One region of the Priestia sp. 40 genome, then DNA from elsewhere that is predicted to be linked to it. Evidence: riboswitches for the same ligand, from Rfam matches in the RefSeq annotation. Region 1 holds a riboswitch; each other region holds the start of a gene.
The links. Region 1 has a riboswitch for cobalamin ahead of nikA (nickel ABC transporter substrate-binding protein). Riboswitches for the same ligand answer to the same signal wherever they lie in the genome.

Region 1 (3,103 bases):
TGGAGCTTTGGCATGGGAGAAGCTCAATTCTTAACTGGGAAATTATAAAACGGTTTATTATTTAGAGAAGCCCTTATTTCTAAGGGCTTTTTCTCATTTTGCCTATAAAAATATTATTCTCTTAGTCACATCTTACTCAAAATTAAATACAGACATCTGTCAAATGAATGATACAATAAGCTTATATGCCGTTTTGAGTGGAAAAGCCATAAAAGAGTTCGGCGTACTAATTTTAGAACAACAATAAATTTACATAAAGATGTAAAGATTTAAAGGTTAAAAGAGAAATGTACAAAATCTGTAAAACAAAAGAACAGTTACGCGTTACACATAGGAGTAAAAGGTTCTTCACATGTTTTTTCGGATAAGAAGAGAAAGTAATTTTGATCATTGAGGAGGAACTTAGAATGTTTGGATTTGATGCAGATGTATCGCCACTAGTGCGAATTAAAGTAATTGGGGTCGGCGGTGGAGGAAATAACACCGTTAACCGTATGATTGAACACGGTGTACAAGGAGTAGAATTTATCGCCGTTAATACGGATGCTCAGGCGCTTAACTTATCTAAAGCAGATGTGAAAATGCAGATTGGTGCGGCATTAACGCGAGGATTAGGTGCAGGAGCTAATCCAGAAGTAGGAAGAGAAGCAGCCGAAGAAAGTAGAGAACAAATTCAAGAAGTGCTGCAAGGTGCAGACATGGTATTCGTAACAGCTGGCATGGGCGGAGGAACCGGTACTGGAGCAGCTCCGGTTATTGCTCAAATTGCCCGTGAACTAAATGCTTTAACAATTGGAGTCGTTACTCGCCCGTTCAAGTTTGAAGGAAATAAACGTACCAAGCAAGCAGTAGGCGGTATTACTGCTATGAATGAATCAGTAGATACTCTTATTGTCATTCCAAACGACCGTTTGCTTGAAATTGTTGATAAAAAGACGCCTATGCTTGAAGCATTCCGTGAAGCAGATAATGTTCTTCGCCAAGGTATTCAAGGTATTTCAGACTTAATTGCTGTTCCAGGCCTGATTAACCTTGACTTTGCTGATGTAAAAACCATCATGTCTAATCAAGGATTTGCGCTTATGGGTATCGGACGAGCTTCCGGATCAGACCGGGCAATTGAAGCAGCGAAAAAAGCGATTTCTAGTCCGCTGCTAGATGCATCGATTGATGGAGCAAGAGGCGTGCTGTTGAACATTACGAGCGGCAGCAGCCTAAGTCTTTACGAAGTACAGGAAGCAGCAGATATTGTCACGTCCGCTTCTGATCAGGACTTAAATATGATTTTTGGATCTGTGATTAATGAAGATTTAAAGGACGAAATGATGGTAACCGTTATTGCGACTGGATTTGATGATGAAGATATTTCACCATCAGCTTCTACTTCTAGAGTTTCAAGAGCACGCTACTAAATTAAATAACCAGCTTTTATGGTGGCAATTGTTTTTCAATTGCCTTAAAAGGGAATCCGGTGCAAATCCGGAGCGGTCCCGCCACTGTAACAAGGAGCCTTATGTCAAAAAGCCACTGTCTATTTAGAGACGGGAAGGCGGTATAAGGCAGTGACTTGAAGCCAGGAGACCTGCCATAAATTACAGCACACAATAACCTACGAGGATAGGGAGGTGTTTTGGCAGAATGAAAAATAGGATAAACAAGGGGATATGTTTATCTAATTTTGTTGTGAAGACAAGCACTTCTTTTTAGAAGTGCTTTTTTTTGTGTATTAAAATAGAAGGTGGAAAAATGAATGATAAATAATAAAAAGCTCGTATCTATATTAATTTTTGTTTTACTTTGTCTTACTGCTTGTACGCCTCATGAAGAGAGTATGAGTATAAAAGAAGGAAAGAAAACGAATAAAAGCGCTACATTTTTATTTAATTTCACCCCTGCAACCCTTGATCCTCATACCGATGATGATTATACGGCAGTCCGTGCAGGAGTGGGGGAGACGCTTGTCAAAATCAGCGACGATTTAAAAATAAAGCCTTGGCTTGCTGAAAAGTGGGAAACAAAAGATAACGGTCTTACGTGGACATTTACGATAAAAAAGAACATCACGTTTCAAAATGGAAAAGCGCTGGATGCAAATGCCGTGAGGTCTTCTCTTCAAAGAGCAATAACTCAAAACTATGCGATGGGAAACGCTTTAAAAATCAAAGAAATGAAAGCGAATGGTCATACGCTCACAATTACATTAAAAGAGCAAATGCCTAAATTTCCTTCTGAATTAGTGCATCCAAATACAGCTATTATAGACGTTGATGCTTCTCATATAGCTAAGAAACCCATTGGCACAGGTCCATTTCACGTCTTATCTTTTGATCAAGGAAATCAAGTGAAATTAGAAAGGTATAAGGATTATTGGAATGGAAAAGTAAAGTTGAAAAGCGCGATCTTTGCATTTAACGAAGATGCTAATGCGCGAGTTGCTGCTCTTCAATCTGGAACAGCCGACATTATTTATCGCCCGCCTTTAGAAAGCTTGGGCACTTTACAAACAGATCCGTCTTTTAAGGTAAGTGGAGTACCTAGTGTGCGCACTCATTTATTGCTTTATAATCAAACCAATGACGCATTAGAAGACGAAAATGTACGAAAAGCTATCGATGCCTTATTGAACCGAAAAGAAGTTGTCAGCAGCATCATGAACAATCAAGCGGCAGCGGCTCGAGGGCCATTTTTACCCCAATTTCCGTTTGCCGATAATACAGCTAGTGATCAAAGAGGTATCGCATCTGCTAAAAGATACTTAGAGAAAGCAGGTTATCAAATCAAAAACGGAAAAACAATCAGAAACGGAAAGCCATTATCGCTCTCTCTTGTCACATACAGTTCTTTGCCAGAACTTCCTTTAATTGCGCAGCTTATACAGTCTAATGCGAAAGAGTTAGGAATCAATATTAAGATTCATCTCGTTGAGGACAGCGATGAATATTTAATGGCAAAAGACGATTGGGATTTAGCATTGTATAGCCTTATCACAGCACCTAGAGGAGATGCCAGCTATTATTTGAGTACGAACTATTTGCCGGGCGGTGGTTTAAATGCCAGCCGAATTAATGATGATAAACTAACAAAAATGATTCAGCAGTTAAAT
Region 2 (3,103 bases), on a different contig from region 1:
TTAATTGGTCCAGGAATTGATTCTTCTCATGCGTTTGAGAGAACGCATCAAGATTCATTGAACCATACGTATAAGCTTCTTCACCACTATGTGCAGTCAAACATGGTTCTGCTTTAAGAAAGGAATATTTAATTAGTGTATTTTTTATGCAGAACAAAGAGCGGGACGGGACTGTGATGTCTGTACTTTCCTTTCCTAAAAAAGAAGCCGACTGTCCGGCTTCTTTTTTTAATAAATACTATATATTTTTTTACTGGTGAAGCAACAGTTGGTAAAAAAGCACCTTTTTTAAAGAGGTATAATACTACTTCAACCTTTTGTACATTTTGTTCATTTACAGAAGTTAAAATGTTTTTAAATTTTTAAAAGTTTCTTGTGACAAGTTTTGTAGAATGGGTTTTCAAAAGGAAATGCTTTCGTCATAATGTGGATATAGCGATCACTACAATAATCGGAGGCGAATCTTTTCATGTGGGTACTGACGGTGTATGCTGGAAAAGAAATGAAAATGTTTGAATTTGAAACTGAAACGCAGGCGAGAGAAGCTTTTGCAAAAACAAATGGCTGTAAAGTTCTTTCAGAAGTCGTGTATTATAATGATCCTCATTTAACATTAGTAGCTATATAATGAAAAACAAGAGCTGACTTTATGCTCTTGTTTTTTTATAGCTTCTTGTATCTTACGAAAAGAATAGAGTTGAAATAAAAAAAAATGTACGCTATGATATGGTAGTTACTTCTATTATTCTGATAGTTTAAAAGGTTCATATATATCAAACAGCAACAGTAAAGATGCCAAGAAGGCTTAATAGGGAAACTGGTGTAAGACCAGTACTGCCCCCGCAACTGTAAGTGTGGACGAACGAGTATAACCACTGTGAAAAAATCACGGGAAGGTTCTCAAGTAGAATGATACACAAGTCAGGAGACCTGTCTTTATTGTGAAGTTTCTATTTCTCCGGGGAGCGGGAAGGGAAACGTTGGCTTAAAGTGGCATTCGTGTACACTCTTATTCTGACGTTTTACCCGCTCGCATATTAGCGAAGCGGGTTTTTCTCATATCCTAAAACTACATATCGTGCAAAAAAGGTGCGCAATGACCACATTGCGTTAAATGGGAAGTCTGGTGTGAAGCCAGCGCGGTACCCGCCACTGTGAAGAGGAGCTGATTGCATATGCCACTGTATTCGGGAAGGCGCAATCAAGTAATGAATCGAAGTCAGGAAACCAGCCTTTTTCTAATGCGAAGCTTACCCTACGGGATATAGGTGGAAGTGCAAAAACTTAGTTTGAATTTTCTGCGCCTCTATCATTGATAGAGGCGTTTTTTTAGTAAAGGAGAGAATGAGTGTGACGACTTGGAACTTGAATGCAACAAAGCATCACGTATTGATTTGTAATGGAAGCAGCTGTATGAGAAAAGGTGGAGAAGAAGCCACGCAGGCTATTCGAAATAAAGTGACCGAACTGAATCTAGATGAAGCGGTTCATACAACCCGCACGCGCTGTAACGGAAGATGCAAAGATGCTCCTGTAGCTATCGTGTACCCTTCAGGAGATTGGTACAAGCAGGTCACTGAAAACGTAGCTCATCGAATTGTTGAAGAGCATTTAGCAGGGGGCTGCAGTATAAAGGAATCGCTTATTTATGAATATGATCAAAATGGTTTCGTTTCTCCAGAAAACAGTGACTCCATAGAAGGAATTGACAAAGTAAAAAGTAACGCATAAAGGAGGAGCTAGCATGAAAGGTAAACTACTAGTTATTGGATTCGGTCCAGGAAGCTTTGAGCATATCACACAGCGAGCAAGAGAAGCCATTCAAGAAAGTGATATGATCATTGGTTATAAAACCTATGTGGAATTAATTCAAGGACTGTTAACGAATCAACAAATTATTAGTACAGGAATGACCGAAGAAGTAAGCCGTGCACAAGAAGCTGTAAAGCAAGCTGAAGCGGGGAAAACAGTGGCGGTCATTTCAAGCGGAGATGCAGGAGTATACGGAATGGCCGGCCTTGTGTATGAAGTGTTGATCGAAAAAGGATGGAAAAAAGAAACGGGCGTAGAGCTGGAAGTAATTCCTGGCATTTCGGCTATTAATTCATGCGCATCTCTCCTTGGGGCGCCCGTGATGCATGATGCCTGTACGATTAGTTTGAGTGATCATCTTACACCTTGGGAGTTAATTGAAAAAAGAATTGAAGCAGCTGCACAAGCAGATTTTGTAGTAGCCTTTTATAATCCGAAAAGCGGAAGAAGAACAAGACAAATTGTGGAAGCGCAGAGGATTCTATTAAAGTACCGTTCTCCTGATACGCCTGTTGGCCTTGTGAAAAGCGCTTATCGTGACCGTGAAGAAGTCGTAATGACGAACTTAAAAGATATGTTAAACCATGAAATAGGTATGCTGACTACCGTTGTTGTTGGGAATTCATCTACGTTCTTTTATGACGATTTGATGATTACACCGCGAGGGTATCAGCGGAAATATACCCTCAATCAAACGGAACAGCCGCTAAGACCGCATCAGCGACTTCGAAAAGAAGCAGAACCATGGGCTCTTGATCAAGAGGAGACTGTACAGCAAACGGCTTCAGCTATTGAAGCTGTTCAGAATAAAAAAGAAGAAAAAACAGCTTCACGAGCTCTTGCAGAAGAAGCGCTTCAAGCAGTTTTAGGTGAAACTACTTCTCCGGTCGTACATCAGCCAATAGAGTCTATTTTTGAAGTGGCGGTTAGTCCAGGGCTTGCGAATAAGAAGTTTACGCCCGTTCAAATGACAACACTAGCAGAAGTTGTTGGTGAAAAAGGTACGATGGAGTATACGCCTGATCATCAAATTAAATTGCAAATTCCAACGGCTCATCCAGATGTGATCATTGAAAAACTTCAAGCAGCTTCCTTTTTATTATCTCCGGTCGGAGACGTGTTTACAATTAAAGCGTGTGATTTTTGTGATGGAGAAAAAAGCGACGCCATCCCACATACGGAAGAATTACAAAAGCGCCTCGGCGGAATGGACATGCCAAAAGAGCTGAAGCTTGGTATTAATGGATGCGGTATGGCCTGTTACGGTGCTGTTCAAGAAGATATCGGCATT
Region 3 (3,103 bases), on a different contig from region 1:
AAAAGTAAAATGGATAACGTTCATTGAAAAGACTTCCAAAACCTTTTAGGAATTAAAAAGTTTTGGAAGTTTTTTTTATGAATTTCATCTAAAGTTCATAAAAGTATGATATATTTTTGAACATAAAAATACTTTTGTGTTTAAGCATCCAGCAAAAAAGGAATATCTTGTATAGGTTTCCGCTCGGTGTGACAACCTCAAACAGAAGAAGGAAGGTGCTAACTAAAAAGTCTTCGAATGCCCGTAGACAGCATAAATGAATAAGCAAATATAGGTAAAAAATTAATAAGTATGTTACAATACCTAGTGAGTTATGATAATGAATTTTACGATATGAAAAGACCATATGGGAAAAGATGAGAAAGGAAAGATACGAATGCCTAGATGGATAAAAAGAATGCTAGTTGTATTTATTACAGTATTTACATTTGGGCTTGTCACTCCACCAGAATATTTATACGTTGATGATGCAAAAGCGGACAAGCAACATAAAGCAGGGTATGTAAGAGAAACAACTCCTGTCACAGCTGTTATAGAAGATATTCATTTGCCATATGAAGAACCAAAATATGAAGACGTTTCATCATTTGTTACGTATGCAATGGAATCAGCTGAAAAACAGTCAGTGGAAAAATTCGGAACAAAAATTGGGCCTGTCATTGAAGATGAATTTCGTCAAGCAGTGTTACCTAAAATTGAAGAAGTGCTGACCGACATTGGCACTGAACGTGAACAGTCAATTCAGAATCTCGAGATAAGCGAGCACCCTGCTGCTGGCTACGGTGAAAAGATTTTCCATGTATATGACCGGGAAACCGGTCAGGACTTAATACGATTTCATGTACGGCGCGAAAATCCTCCAAAAGATGGATACTGGTTTAATTTTCACTATCATGCAGCTGCAGATAATTTTCAAAAGCATTATGATTTAGGGAAAATTTATTGGAACCGAAACATGCCGCCTAAATGGTTTAGCTGATAATAGACACAACATTCTACGATTTCGAAATGTTAGCTTTTTTAAGCTAGCATTTTTTTACGTCTAAAACCGTTATGGTCTAAATAAGCTGAAACATTAGCACAACGATAAAAAAATCGTTTATAATGAAGTCAGACTTCTTACCATAGAATAGTGAGAAGGAACGAATAGATGCCGGAGGTAACACAATGAAACAATTTACGGAAGAAAAACAATTTCGCGAACAAATTAAGAACGAAACACTAAGCGTTGGGATTTTTACGACAACGTGGTGTCCTGATTGCAAACGTTTGGATATGTTCATTGATGAAATCGTTGACGAAAATACAGATAAAGCATGGTTTAAAATTGACAAGGATGAGTTTGAAGAACTTTCTGCTGAAAACAATGTAATGGGTATTCCGTCTCTTCTTGTATATAAAAACGGTGAAAAAATTGCGCACCTGCACAGTGCAAATGCTAAAACGCCTGAAGCGGTCCGTGAATTTTTAGCAACTCTTTAATTCCCTAAGCTGCGAGAGCATTCTCGCAGCTTTTTTTATGAGAATGGCTATTTCCATTTTTCGATGAGTGGGGTATACTAGGACAAGTGAATAATCGTAAAGCAATAAGGTCTCAATTTAAAGATTGAGTGAAAAGGGAAGTCTGGTGAAAAACCAGCGCGGTCCCGCCACTGTAAGCGCTTTGTGCGTAAGTCAGGAGACCTGCCTTATTGTTAGCTGTGAAACCTTCGAGGAAGGGTGAAGCAGGGTAATGAACATACATATCAAGTATAGTGAACGGATTCTTTTCCTGCTTATCTTGACGTTACCTGCTTTGCTTTCAATTGAAAGTAAAGCTTTTTTATTTTGAAGCTGCCGGCGAGCAGTATACATAGTCAAAGCGGAAAAACGGGATAGCGCTGCTTTTTGCATGATCATTTGCTTTTTCTTTAACGTGGAGGTTTCGTATTCACAATGAACAATATATAGGGGGAGTATTTAAATGAAAAAATGGCTTTCGTATTCCATTATTGCACTGTTAGTCATCGTACTTGCTGCATGCGGTGCAGGCAGCCAAAGCAACAGTGATAAAAAAACGAAGCAAGATACAGCACAAACGTCACAAGCTGCGTTTCCAGTAAAGGTAAAAGACGCACGTGATAAAGAAATTACGTTGAAAAAACAGCCTAAGAAAATTGTTTCATTAATGCCAAGTAATACGGAGATTGTATATGCCCTTGGCCTTGAAAAAGAATTAGTCGGTGTCACAAGCAACGATGATTATCCTAAAAGCGTAAAGAAAAAAGCGCAGGTGGGAGATATGAACGTTAATGCAGAAAAAGTTATCGCTTTAAATCCTGATTTAGTCCTGGCACACGCTTCAAGTATGGGCGTTTCGGATGAAGTATTTAAACAAATTGAAAGTGCGGGTATTCCGGTATTTGTTGTAAAAGATTCAACAACGTTTGATACGGTTTATGATTCTATTACGCAAATCGGTAAATTAACGGGTAAAACAAAAGAAGCTAATCAAACAATTAAAGACATGAAAGAAAAAGTAGTTTCAATTGAGAAAAAAGCAAAAACGATTTCAAAAGAAGATCGTAAAAAAGTATGGATAGAGGTATCAGGAGCTCCTGAGGTTTATACAACAGGAAAAGGTACGTTCATGAACGAAATGCTTACTATGATCGGTGCTGATAACGTAGCTGCTAGTGAAAAGGGTTGGGTTAAGTTTTCTGAAGAGCAAGTTGTTAAGCTAAACCCTGACGTTATTATCGCAACGTATGATGCAGACAAAAATGAGATTATGAAGCGTCCCGCTTGGAGCAGCATGACTGCTGTAAAAGAGGGTAACATCGAGAAGGTTGATCAAAACAAAATCAACCGCTTAGGACCTCGTATTGTAGATGGCTTAGAGGACTTAGCAAAAGCAGTATACCCTGAGGTGTACAATAAATAAAAAGAGGGACCATATTCCAGTTCGAATTGAAAAGGGGATTGGTCCCTTTTCACATCTTAAAATTGAAGAACGGCCTGAGCTTTTAATCATGAAAACCGAGACGTCTTATAAAACATACAGCTCAGGCGTTTTAGGAACAGGCATCACGGAAACGGACACCTTTTACAATCGATTTGTTCA
Region 4 (3,103 bases), on a different contig from region 1:
CGTTATAGCCATGCATGCGCAGCCAAATATTGGTCGGTGGACAAACCTTGAAGGGTTTCCTGTAACGACTCCTCAAAGTCAAGAATTTTTTGATTTAATTCAAGAACACCGCGTGAAAAAAGTGTTAGTCAGTCACGTGCATGCGTATGACGAGCAGTTTATTAGAAAAAACAGAAACGGGTCGTTTACGCTTGGAAGAGGCACTGATTTTGTATTGTCAGGAGGCGCGGGTGCTCCCCTTGATTTTGAGCCGCCTTTAATTTTAAATAATTATAATTTTACGGAGTTTTTTGTTAGCCGGTACGACATTTTAGGACCTCTTCTTTGGAAGGATTTTGGACGACCTCGAAGAAGTTGTTTGTAAAAACAAGAGAATAGAAAGTTATGTTTAATGGAGAGCCTGCCTGTGATTCACAGGCAGGCTTTTGGAAGATTGTGCATAATGTTTAAAGAAACCTTGTAGCAGAAGGCTCAGTCAAACGTTATAATAGATAGTGAATGATGATATATTCTCTATATTTGTCATATATTTGTATTACATATGTAATTGAGGAAAAACATTCACTTGATATACTGTTTAATGACTTAACTTTATCTTAAAATTTACAGTGAACTGCCTGTTTATAGAGGCTTAGAAGATACACAGCAAATGGAGGAGCTATCATGGCAAACGAAAAGATGCAAGAAGGACTTAATCGTTTTATTAAGGAAGATTTAAATGACCTTTTAGGTAGACTGTTCCCTTTAATGGATCGGGAGTGTGCGGAAGAAAAGAGAATGCTTATCGAAACCGCGGTAGAGTACATCTATTCTTCAGGGTATCATCAAGGAGCAAAAGACTTGATCGAAACACATCGAAAAGATGATTACAAATTGTTAAGGCAAAAATTAGCGTCAGCACCTCCTGAAAACTGATTTTTTTAAATTTCTTTTGACAACGTAAATGTAAGGTGTTAAGATAACTCTAAATTCAAAACATTATAAACAATTAAAACTCTTATTGAGAGAGGCGGAGGGACTGGCCCTGTGAAGCCCGGCAACCATTTAACAATTTTGTTAAAAAGGTGCTACATCCTGCAAAGCGTACAGCTTTGAAAAATAAGAGAGGATTTCATAGATACTATGCCTCTCTATTCATGATAGAGAGGCTTTTTATTTTATGTGAAGGTGTTTTGAATAAACAATTTCATAGAAATGCATCAGGTGCTGTGTAACGAATGTACGCAGCTTAAAAGGGAAGACCGGTGAAAAGCCGGCGCGGTCCCGCCACTGTAATGGGGAGCAACTTATTAACCACTGTTTCATGTTGAAATGGGAAGGGATAGGAAGCGATGAACCTAAGTCAGGAGACCTGCCTGTTGTATGCACTTAAGCTCTACGGGATATAGAGAGGAGTGAGGAATACGTGTTGAGAAAAACAGGCTATCTCAACTTTAGTTAAGTATGCGTATCATCTCTCTTTTCATTTCGAAAAGAGAGATTTTTTAGTTTATCGATAAAAAAATATACAGGGAGTGGAAAAAATGAGCAGTGTAAAAAGTTCAAATGTAGGTTATCCAAGAATTGGTGAAAAACGAGAATGGAAAAAAGCGCTTGAGCAGTTTTGGGCAGGAAAGCTAGAGAAAGATATCTTTCTGCAGGAAATGGAGGCTCTTCGTCTAGGGCATCTGAAAAAACAGCGTGATGCAGGAATTGAATTGATTCCAGTCGGCGATTTTAGCTTATACGATCATGTGTTAGATACAGCTGTTATGTTTGGTTTGGTGCCAAAGCGCTTTGAGTACGAGGGAGGACCAGTATCGCTTGAAACGTATTTTGACATTGCGCGAGGAACAAAAGGTGCAGTAGCCTCTACGATGACAAAATGGTTTAACACCAATTATCACTATATCGTACCAGAGCTAGAAGGACGTAAGCCGGCTCTCGTAGAAAATCGTCCGCTTCAATTTTACAAAGAAGCAAAACAAAAGCTAAATATCAAAGGAAAGCCCGTTATTTTAGGTCCGGTAACATTTGTAAAGCTATCAAAAGGATATAAAGAAAGTGAGTTTAAAGAAGTAGTTGAACAATTTATTCCTCTTTATGCAACTATCTTAGCGGAGCTTCAGGCAGAAGGAGTAGAGTGGGTACAAATAGATGAGCCGGTTTTAGCTACAACGCTATCAAAAGAAGACCTGGCGCTGTACAAAGAAGTCTATCAAGTCCTGCATGACGCGGCACCGAATGTAAAAGTCATTTTGCAAACGTATTTTGACAGCGTTGATTACTACAAAGAAGTTGTGTCTCTTCCTGTTGAAGGAATTGGCTTAGACTTTGTACATGACCGAGGAGAAAATCTCACTGCGCTTAATAAATATGGGTTTCCGACTGATAAAGTGCTGGCAGCAGGAGTGATTGACGGACGAAACATTTGGCGTGAAAATTTGGACGAGCAGCTTTTAACGATCAGTGAAATTGAAGAAGCCGTATCAAAAGACCGTTTGATTCTGCAGCCTTCATCGAGTTTATTACATGTTCCTGTCACGGTAAAAAATGAAGAAACCATTGAGCCAGTGTTAAAAAATGCGCTCTCTTTTGCAGATGAAAAGCTAAAGGAAATCACGCTTTTAACAAAAGCGGTGCAGCAAGGAAAAGAAGCAATAGAAGAAGAAATAAACGTAAGTAAACAGGCGATTCAAGCATTAAATGGATCATCTTTCCGAAACCATCAAGACGTGCAAAAAGAGCTGAAGCAGCTGGACAGCTATAAAGCTGAGCGCCAAGCGCGGTTTGACGTACGTCAACGCGTTCAGCAAGAAGCTTTTCAACTGCCGCTTCTTCCCACGACAACAATTGGAAGCTTCCCGCAAACAAAAGAAGTGCGACAACAGCGTCTAAAGTGGCGTAAAGGCGAGTTAAGCGATGAAGCATATGAAGCGTACATTAACGATGAAATCAAAAAATGGATTGAAATTCAAGAAGACATCGGCTTAGATGTCCTTGTGCATGGAGAGTTTGAGCGTACGGACATGGTTGAGTACTTCGGTGAAAAATTAGGAGGCTTTCAGTTTACGAAGTTTGGCTGGGTGCAATCATACGGTTCTCGCTGCGTAAAGCCGCCGCT

Region 2: another riboswitch for cobalamin. It lies ahead of ACO1DI_RS21575 ((2Fe-2S) ferredoxin domain-containing protein); the one in region 1 lies ahead of nikA (nickel ABC transporter substrate-binding protein).
Region 3: another riboswitch for cobalamin. It lies ahead of ACO1DI_RS19375 (ABC transporter substrate-binding protein); the one in region 1 lies ahead of nikA (nickel ABC transporter substrate-binding protein).
Region 4: another riboswitch for cobalamin. It lies ahead of metE (5-methyltetrahydropteroyltriglutamate--homocysteine S-methyltransferase); the one in region 1 lies ahead of nikA (nickel ABC transporter substrate-binding protein).

What each region holds. Positions count from the first base shown of each region.
Region 1 is NZ_JBMPZA010000015.1:448,285-451,387, reverse strand. Features, by position in the region: gene ACO1DI_RS17175 (tautomerase family protein) at 1-48, shown strand, start outside; gene ftsZ (cell division protein FtsZ) at 408-1,412, shown strand; cobalamin riboswitch at 1,415-1,604, shown strand; gene nikA (nickel ABC transporter substrate-binding protein) at 1,751-3,103, shown strand, end outside.
Region 2 is NZ_JBMPZA010000019.1:8,806-11,908, forward strand. Features, by position in the region: gene ACO1DI_RS21565 (M42 family metallopeptidase) at 1-117, shown strand, start outside; gene ACO1DI_RS21570 (hypothetical protein) at 470-628, shown strand; cobalamin riboswitch at 774-952, shown strand; cobalamin riboswitch at 1,071-1,250, shown strand; gene ACO1DI_RS21575 ((2Fe-2S) ferredoxin domain-containing protein) at 1,351-1,731, shown strand; gene cobJ (precorrin-3B C(17)-methyltransferase) at 1,745-3,103, shown strand, end outside.
Region 3 is NZ_JBMPZA010000016.1:187,645-190,747, reverse strand. Features, by position in the region: gene ACO1DI_RS19385 (YpjP family protein) at 377-979, shown strand; gene ACO1DI_RS19380 (thioredoxin family protein) at 1,168-1,482, shown strand; cobalamin riboswitch at 1,573-1,705, shown strand; gene ACO1DI_RS19375 (ABC transporter substrate-binding protein) at 1,964-2,923, shown strand; gene ACO1DI_RS19370 (adenosylcobinamide amidohydrolase) at 3,012-3,103, shown strand, end outside.
Region 4 is NZ_JBMPZA010000005.1:277,767-280,869, reverse strand. Features, by position in the region: gene ACO1DI_RS02495 (metallophosphoesterase family protein) at 1-364, shown strand, start outside; gene ACO1DI_RS02490 (hypothetical protein) at 664-915, shown strand; SAM riboswitch class I at 995-1,105, shown strand; cobalamin riboswitch at 1,185-1,373, shown strand; gene metE (5-methyltetrahydropteroyltriglutamate--homocysteine S-methyltransferase) at 1,524-3,103, shown strand, end outside.